2 regions of the Endozoicomonas sp. ALB115 genome follow, and region 1 is predicted to be linked to the other one. Evidence: predicted binding sites of a transcription regulator. Region 1 holds the regulator's gene; the other holds the start of a gene.

The links. The regulator sigma-54, encoded in region 1, starts transcription at its own class of promoters, with help from an activator protein. The targets are predictions, from matches to a motif close to TGGCACNNNNNTTGCTNT.
Region 2: the regulator sigma-54 is predicted to act here: its motif matches at 1,427-1,444, upstream of nirB (nitrite reductase large subunit NirB).

What each region holds. Positions count from the first base shown of each region.
Region 1 is NZ_JBLYZG010000011.1:28,395-31,821, forward strand. Features, by position in the region: gene dcuC (C4-dicarboxylate transporter DcuC) at 1-617, opposite strand, end outside; gene ACO6VE_RS07275 (RNA polymerase factor sigma-54) at 927-2,390, shown strand; gene hpf (ribosome hibernation-promoting factor, HPF/YfiA family) at 2,767-3,081, shown strand; gene ACO6VE_RS07285 (PTS sugar transporter subunit IIA) at 3,109-3,427, shown strand, end outside.
Region 2 is NZ_JBLYZG010000012.1:72,449-75,875, reverse strand. Features, by position in the region: gene nirB (nitrite reductase large subunit NirB) at 1-1,383, opposite strand, end outside; gene ACO6VE_RS07990 (YacL family protein) at 1,815-2,180, shown strand; gene pdxB (4-phosphoerythronate dehydrogenase PdxB) at 2,365-3,427, opposite strand, start outside.

The DNA.
Region 1 (3,427 bases):
ACCAGCGCCATGGGGACGGTGATCCAGGCCTGATAATCCAGGAAGTATTCGGTAATTTCCAGTCCGGACTGGCTGGCGGCAAAGTTGGCATTCACCTGGGTGACACCGATTTCAAACGCCGCCGGAGAAGCGATCACGGCAACCGCTGAAGCCGGGCTTAAACCGATATTTCTCAGCACCGGATACAGCGTCACCATCAACAGCAAACCGAGACCCGTTGCCGAGGTGACGAACATTTGCAGCACAACACTGAGCAGATAACACAGTGCCAGTACCATATAAGGTGAGCGAAAACGGCTGATGGGCTTAACGGCCAGTCGAACCAGCGCTTCTGAGGCACCGATATGGGACATGTAGCTGGCAAAACCACCACAGGCCATGATGGTCAGACCCAGGCTGGCCATGCGGAAGCTGAATACCGTGTTCATCAGTTGAAACAGGTCAAAGGGGATAAAACCGGTGGCCTTGGCCGCTGGCAGAATGTCTTTTATCCCCATCAACGCGGCGGCACTTAGCAGGACAATACCGGCAATAGCCAGCGAGGCTGATGCACTGTAGTTCTTCACGATGGCGTATATAACCAGTGCAACTACGGGTATGACGATGAGTATATCCACAGGGGAATCCTGAAAATGGCTAAATTTCGCGCAGGTTATTTCTTGAACTTTTGGTTGTAAATGACCAATGTCAAATAATGATCGGGTAGTTTTTTTTAACCATTCTGACAGTCGTTATGACCGAACTTTAAAGGCGGAAAGCGCTTATAAGCCACACAAAAACACACGTAATTTCATCGTATTCAATCTTTGCACATTTTTTGCTAAAGCTATGGTTTCAGAAACGTCTATGGGTTTATAATCAGCCGCACATGGAGAGTAAGCCTCTGCAGCCTCCACGGACAACGAAGTAAAGGTATACGGTTGCCTATGAAGCCTTCCTTACAGCTCAAGATGGGCCAGCAGTTGACCATGACGCCGCAGCTGCAACAGGCCATCCGGCTGCTACAGCTATCGACCCTGGATCTTCAGCAGGAGATTCAGGAGGCCCTGGAGTCCAACCCCATGCTGGAGTCCGACGATAGCCAGACAGAGGACACCGCCAGCAGCACTGAAGGACGGGAAGAGCTCGTTGATCTGAGCGAAAAAGCCTCAGAACCTGAGCCTCAGGAGATGGCGGAATGGTCAGACAGCATTCCCAATGAACTGCCCGTGGACTCCGCCTGGGACGACGTGTATTCCAGCCTGCCGGCCAGCAGCGGTGACGATGATTATGACCCCCTGGCAAAATCCTCCGCTGTGGAGTCACTTCAGGATCACCTGGAATGGCAACTGGATATGGTGCCCATGAGCGACCGGGACCGGCTGATTGGTCTGGCGATCATCGAGGCGGTTAATCCGGATGGGTATTTAACCTGCACGCTGGATGACCTGTTTGTCTCTCTTCAATCCCAACTGGACGATCTGGAGATTGAAGAGATCCATGTGCTGCAACACCGGGTGCAACAATTCGATCCGGTGGGTTGTGGCAGTGTTGACCTTAGAGAGTGCCTGTTGGTTCAACTTCGTCAGCTGCCGCCCTCAACACCCCATTTCAACAATGCAGAAAAACTGCTCACCCGTTACCTTGAGTCCCTTGGCACCCGTGATTATGCCAGCATCATGCGTCATGCCAAACTGAAAGAAGACCAGCTGCGAGAAGCCCTCAGCCTGATTCAGAGCTTCCACCCAAAACCCGGCAGCACCATTGATCAGACAGAAGCCGAATATGTGGTTCCGGATATATCCGTCCGGAAAATCAGGGAACGCTGGACGGTGGAACTGAATTCCGACGCCCTGCCCAAACTGCGTATTAATAATAATTATGCGTCCATGGTTCAGAGAGCCAATAACAGCCGCGACAATGTGTTCATGAAGAACCATCTGCAAGAAGCCCGCTGGTTTTTGAAAAACCTGCAAAGTCGCAATGAAACATTGATGAAAGTGGCGAGCCAGATTATTACCTATCAGCAGGAGTTCCTGGAAAAAGGGGATGAAGCCATGAAACCCCTGGTGCTGGCGGATATTGCCGAGGCGGTGGGGATGCATGAGTCGACGATATCCCGGGTCACTACTCAGAAGTACATGCATACTCCCCGGGGTGTTTACGAGCTGAAGTACTTTTTTTCCAGCCATGTCAGCACCACGGAAGGGGGGGAGTGTTCCTCCACGGCCATTCGGGCCCATATCCGCAAACTTATTGCTGAAGAGACACCGCGCAAGCCCCTCAGTGACAATAAAATTGCAGCGATTCTGGGGGATCAGGGCATCAAGGTAGCAAGGCGCACCATTGCCAAATACCGTGAGTCCATGAATATTCCGCCATCCAATGAGCGTAAGCAGTTAGTGCCTTAGTACATCATTTTGAGGAGTTTGATGTGTGCAATCTCCGTTTACCCTGAGCGTCCTTCGGCTCCGCTTGGATGCACGGACGGAAGGTGATTGGCACAGTCTTTATTCAGGGCATGGTGCTTACGCCCTTCGACTCCGCTCAGGACGAATGGAGTTTGGATGTCATTGATAGGTATTGATAAGGGACGCCCATCAATCACATTGAAACAGTGTTCCGGAATTTTTTACACAAGCTCCGTTGATACACCGTTCAAAAAGCAGTTTTTTTTGTCTCAGGGCATTCCAAGCTGCACCGACAGTGATAGAATCGAACTCAGCCAGTACGAAAAATCCCGCGGACTGGTGATTATCTGGATAATGGGATTCAGGAGAGCGTTACATGCAAGTCAACATCAGTGGGCATCATGTCGAGGTAACAGAAGCTCTGCACGACTATGTGATCAAAAGACTGGAGCGTCTTGGTTCACATTTTGACCATATCACCAATGTACAGGTGACCCTGAGCGTCGAAAAGCTGGTGCAGAAAGCAGAAGCCGTTTTGCATACCCGCGGGGCCGAGATTAATGCCACCGCCGAGCACGAAGACATGTACGCAGCCATTGACCTGCTCTCGGACAAGTTGGATCGGCAGCTGGTTAAACGAAAAGAGAAAGCCCTGGACAGGCAACAGGGTGCCAGTGGCCATGCCCTTTGATTTATCAGGTTGCCATTCTTATTCAGCATGATTATTCACCGCATCCTAACCCCCGAGCGCACCCTTGACGGGGTGCACGGGGCCAGCAAAAAGAAAATCCTGGAATTTATCGCTGAACGCATCAGCAGCGATGCCCCCGAAATCAATGCCAAAGAACTGTTTGAAGCGCTGGTTGCCCGGGAGCGTCTTGGCACCACCGGACTGGGTGATGGCGTGGCTATTCCCCACTGTCGTTGCAAAGCCTGCCCGGAGCCTATCGGTCTTTTTATACGACTGGCGGAACCGGTTGATTTTGATGCGGTGGACCGTGAGCCCGTTGATCTGGTATTCGCGCTGATCGTGCCAG
Region 2 (3,427 bases), on a different contig from region 1:
ACCGCAGCCGGTTCCAGCATTGGTTGCCCCTTTGAGTGCAGCAATATCCTGGCAACCTGCGGCCACTGCATCGACCAGATCCCCCTTACTGACATTAAAGCAAGAACAGATCTGGGCAGTCTCCGGCAGTGCCGCAACACCCAGTCCGGCACTGGCACTGCCATCGCTTTGAGGTAAAATCAACTCAGCCGGATTGGCCGGTGGCACAATGCCATTCAACATCATTTGCAGTAACGTGCCATAGTCGTCTGCATCACCCACCAGCACCGCGCCCAATACCCGCTTTTTGGTTTTGGAAACCACCAGTTTTTTATAAACCTGTTTTTCCTCATCGATAAACTGATAGCTGAGGGAGCCTTTCGTATTGCCATGGGCATCACCAATACTGGCAACATCCACCCCCATCAATTTGAGCTTGGTACTCATATCTGCGCCGGTAAACTGGCTGCTGTCTTTACCGGTTATATGATCAACCGCCACCTGGGCCATTTGGTAACCGGGAGCGACCAGGCCAAATATCCGGTTATCCCACAATGCACACTCACCGATGGCGTAAATCGATTCATCCGAGGTCAGACAGTCGTTATTGATAACGATCCCCCCTCGTTCACCCCTCACCAGCCCGGCCTGTTTTGCCAGTTCATCCCGAGGGCGAATACCCGCCGAGAACAGCACAATATCGGTGTTTAAAACCTCACCATCAGCAAACTGCATTTGATGGACAGTCCCCTCACCATCGGTAATCAGCCGTGTATTCTTGCCGGTATGGATTTGCACACCCAACGCTTCAATTTTCTGTCGCAGCATGGCACCGCCGCCATCATCCACCTGGACCGCCATCAAGCGGGGCGCAAACTCAACAACATGGGTTTCAAGGCCAAGATCCTTTAACGCTTTGGCGGCTTCCAGCCCCAACAGCCCGCCACCAACCACGGTGCCAACCTTGCTGCTGCCAGCCGCTTTGGCAATGGCCTGCAAATCCTCAATGGTGCGATAGACAAAACAGTTGTCCCGCTCATGTCCCGGTACCGGCGGCACAAAAGGATAAGAACCGGTAGCCAGCACCAGTTTGTGGTAATGAATACGTCTCTCTTTATTGGTGGTTAATTCCCGGGTATCACGGTTAATGGCAATAACTGCTTCATCCAGAATCAAGTCAATGCCGTGTTTCTGATAAAAACCGTCAGGCACCATGGACAGATCTTCTGCACTGCGACCACTGAAAAATTCGGACAGATGAACACGGTCGTATGCAGGGCGGGGCTCTTCACCAAAAACAACCACCTGGTATTGCTCTAATCCACCAGCAGCCACCAGTTTTTCCATAAAGCTGTGACCGACCATGCCATTACCGACCACTACCAGGGTTTGTTTCCCGCTCATTTCGGCTAATTCCCCTTTTAATAAACCAAATTCTTCCTCCCCACATGCAGGGGATATGCCAAAACACGCAAAGCGCTGTCACAACAGGATTTGCCGGAGCGGCAGCTTGTTGCCGGTGGCAAAATGCCTTCAGGTTTCCGGCCATCGATAATCCATGCACCAAAATAAGACCAAAAATGTAAGTGAACGACATTCAGGGAATAATTCTGGTGCATCACACTGCTTTGAGGCATCACTGCAAAAGAACGCTTCAGTACTCACACCCGCTTGCCAGTTGACCTGGCGCATAGGAGGCTTTTAAAGTTTCAGAGAATTCAGGTCGATGAAACCTGATTATTGATTAATTTTGATTGAACTACTTATTGGCAAACCTGCGCAGCCTTCTAAAATAGCTTTCCCGCTTTTATTGGTTTCTCTGATATCACACCACTATGGACTATCATTTCCAGCGCAACTTTTCCGGTCGTCCGGAAGCTCAGTTCTCCATGGACCATGAAGCCATGGGCATCTGGCTGACCGAAGAGCTGGGCAGTAACAGGCAACAACTGGAGCACCTGTTACTGGTGGTTGAAAGTCTGGAGAAAGGACAGCGCTGGGAATATTTTGATGATGGCACAGATTATCGCCTTCATCTGACCCGGGATCACGCCGAAGTTCGGGCCGCCCTGCTGGATACCGAAATGGACTGTGAAGAGATGGAAGACCTGGACTATTACGACCATGAATCCATCAGCCACTGTGGCCTGGATGACTTTAAAACTCTCCTGGTTTGCTGGCAGGACTTTCTGAATATCTAGGAGGCTGACCGAGAATAGACTGCCCTACTGCGGTGGCAGCAAATTGGTCTAAAAAGTCGGAATTTTTTAGCAAATAGAACCACTATTTACTAAAAATTTCCGACTTTTTATCCTCAATTTTCTGCCATCCTCGCTACGGGCGCTATTCTCGGTCAGCCTCCTAGGAGAGTAGAATGAACTCCATTCAGAGTTCATCACCAATCCTGAACTGCAATGCCTGAAAGATATGCACTAATTCCGGTGCACAGTCTTTCAACTCCACTCGCAGTGTACTGAACTCCCGACGTTCCGGGTAATCCTTACGCAGCAAATCAAACGTCAGCTTGCGTTGAGATTCTTCAGCCCTTATCAGCCCCTTGCGCATCGTGGCATCATCACGACGAATGTCGTAAACAGAACGGATCGCCCTGGAACAGGTGGTTGAAAAGGTCATTCCCTCACTGAACTTCATCTGTTTCAGTACCGGCAATGGCGTAATCGCAGGCAGACGCACCCTGGCAGGAAGCCCAAAGTGCCGGCACAGTGCCTTGTAAATCATTTCCGTACCGCGAATCTTTCCGTCCAGGCTGTATCCGGCAATATGGGGGGTCGCAATATCGACCCGAGTCATCAATTCCGGGTCAGCATCGGGTTCATACTCCCAGACATCCAGCACAACGGTCAGATCGTCACGCTCGCCCAGACACTGCTTTAAAGCGGCATTATCAATCACAGGCCCCCGCCCTGCATTAATTAACACCGTTCCCTGCTTCATTGCCTTGAGTTGCTGCTCACCGATCAGATAGTGGGTTGGATATGGGCCATCCATTATCAGCGGGGTATGCAGACAAATGACATCCGAACATGCAATCAGTTGATCAACACTGACATAGCGACCACTGTTGCCTTCTGCCAATGCCAGCCAGGGGTCGCAGGCACACACTTCTACCCCAAGCCGCTCCATCATCTGATACAGACGACCACCCACCTGCCCCTTGCCGATAATGCCGACTGTTCGATCACGCAGTTCAAAACCGTCTCGTTCTGCCAGAATATCCAAAGCCGCCAGAACGTATTCAACCACTGCCGTGGCATTGCAACCCGGCGCATGACTGAAAGCAATTCCCCGGCTGGCCAGATACTCCCGGTCGATATGATCAAAACCTGCGGTGGCAGTACCGACGAACTTCAGTGAACTGTTTTCCACCAGCTGCCGACTCACTTTAGTCACGGACCGAACCAGCAAAGCATCCGCATCCTGCACATCC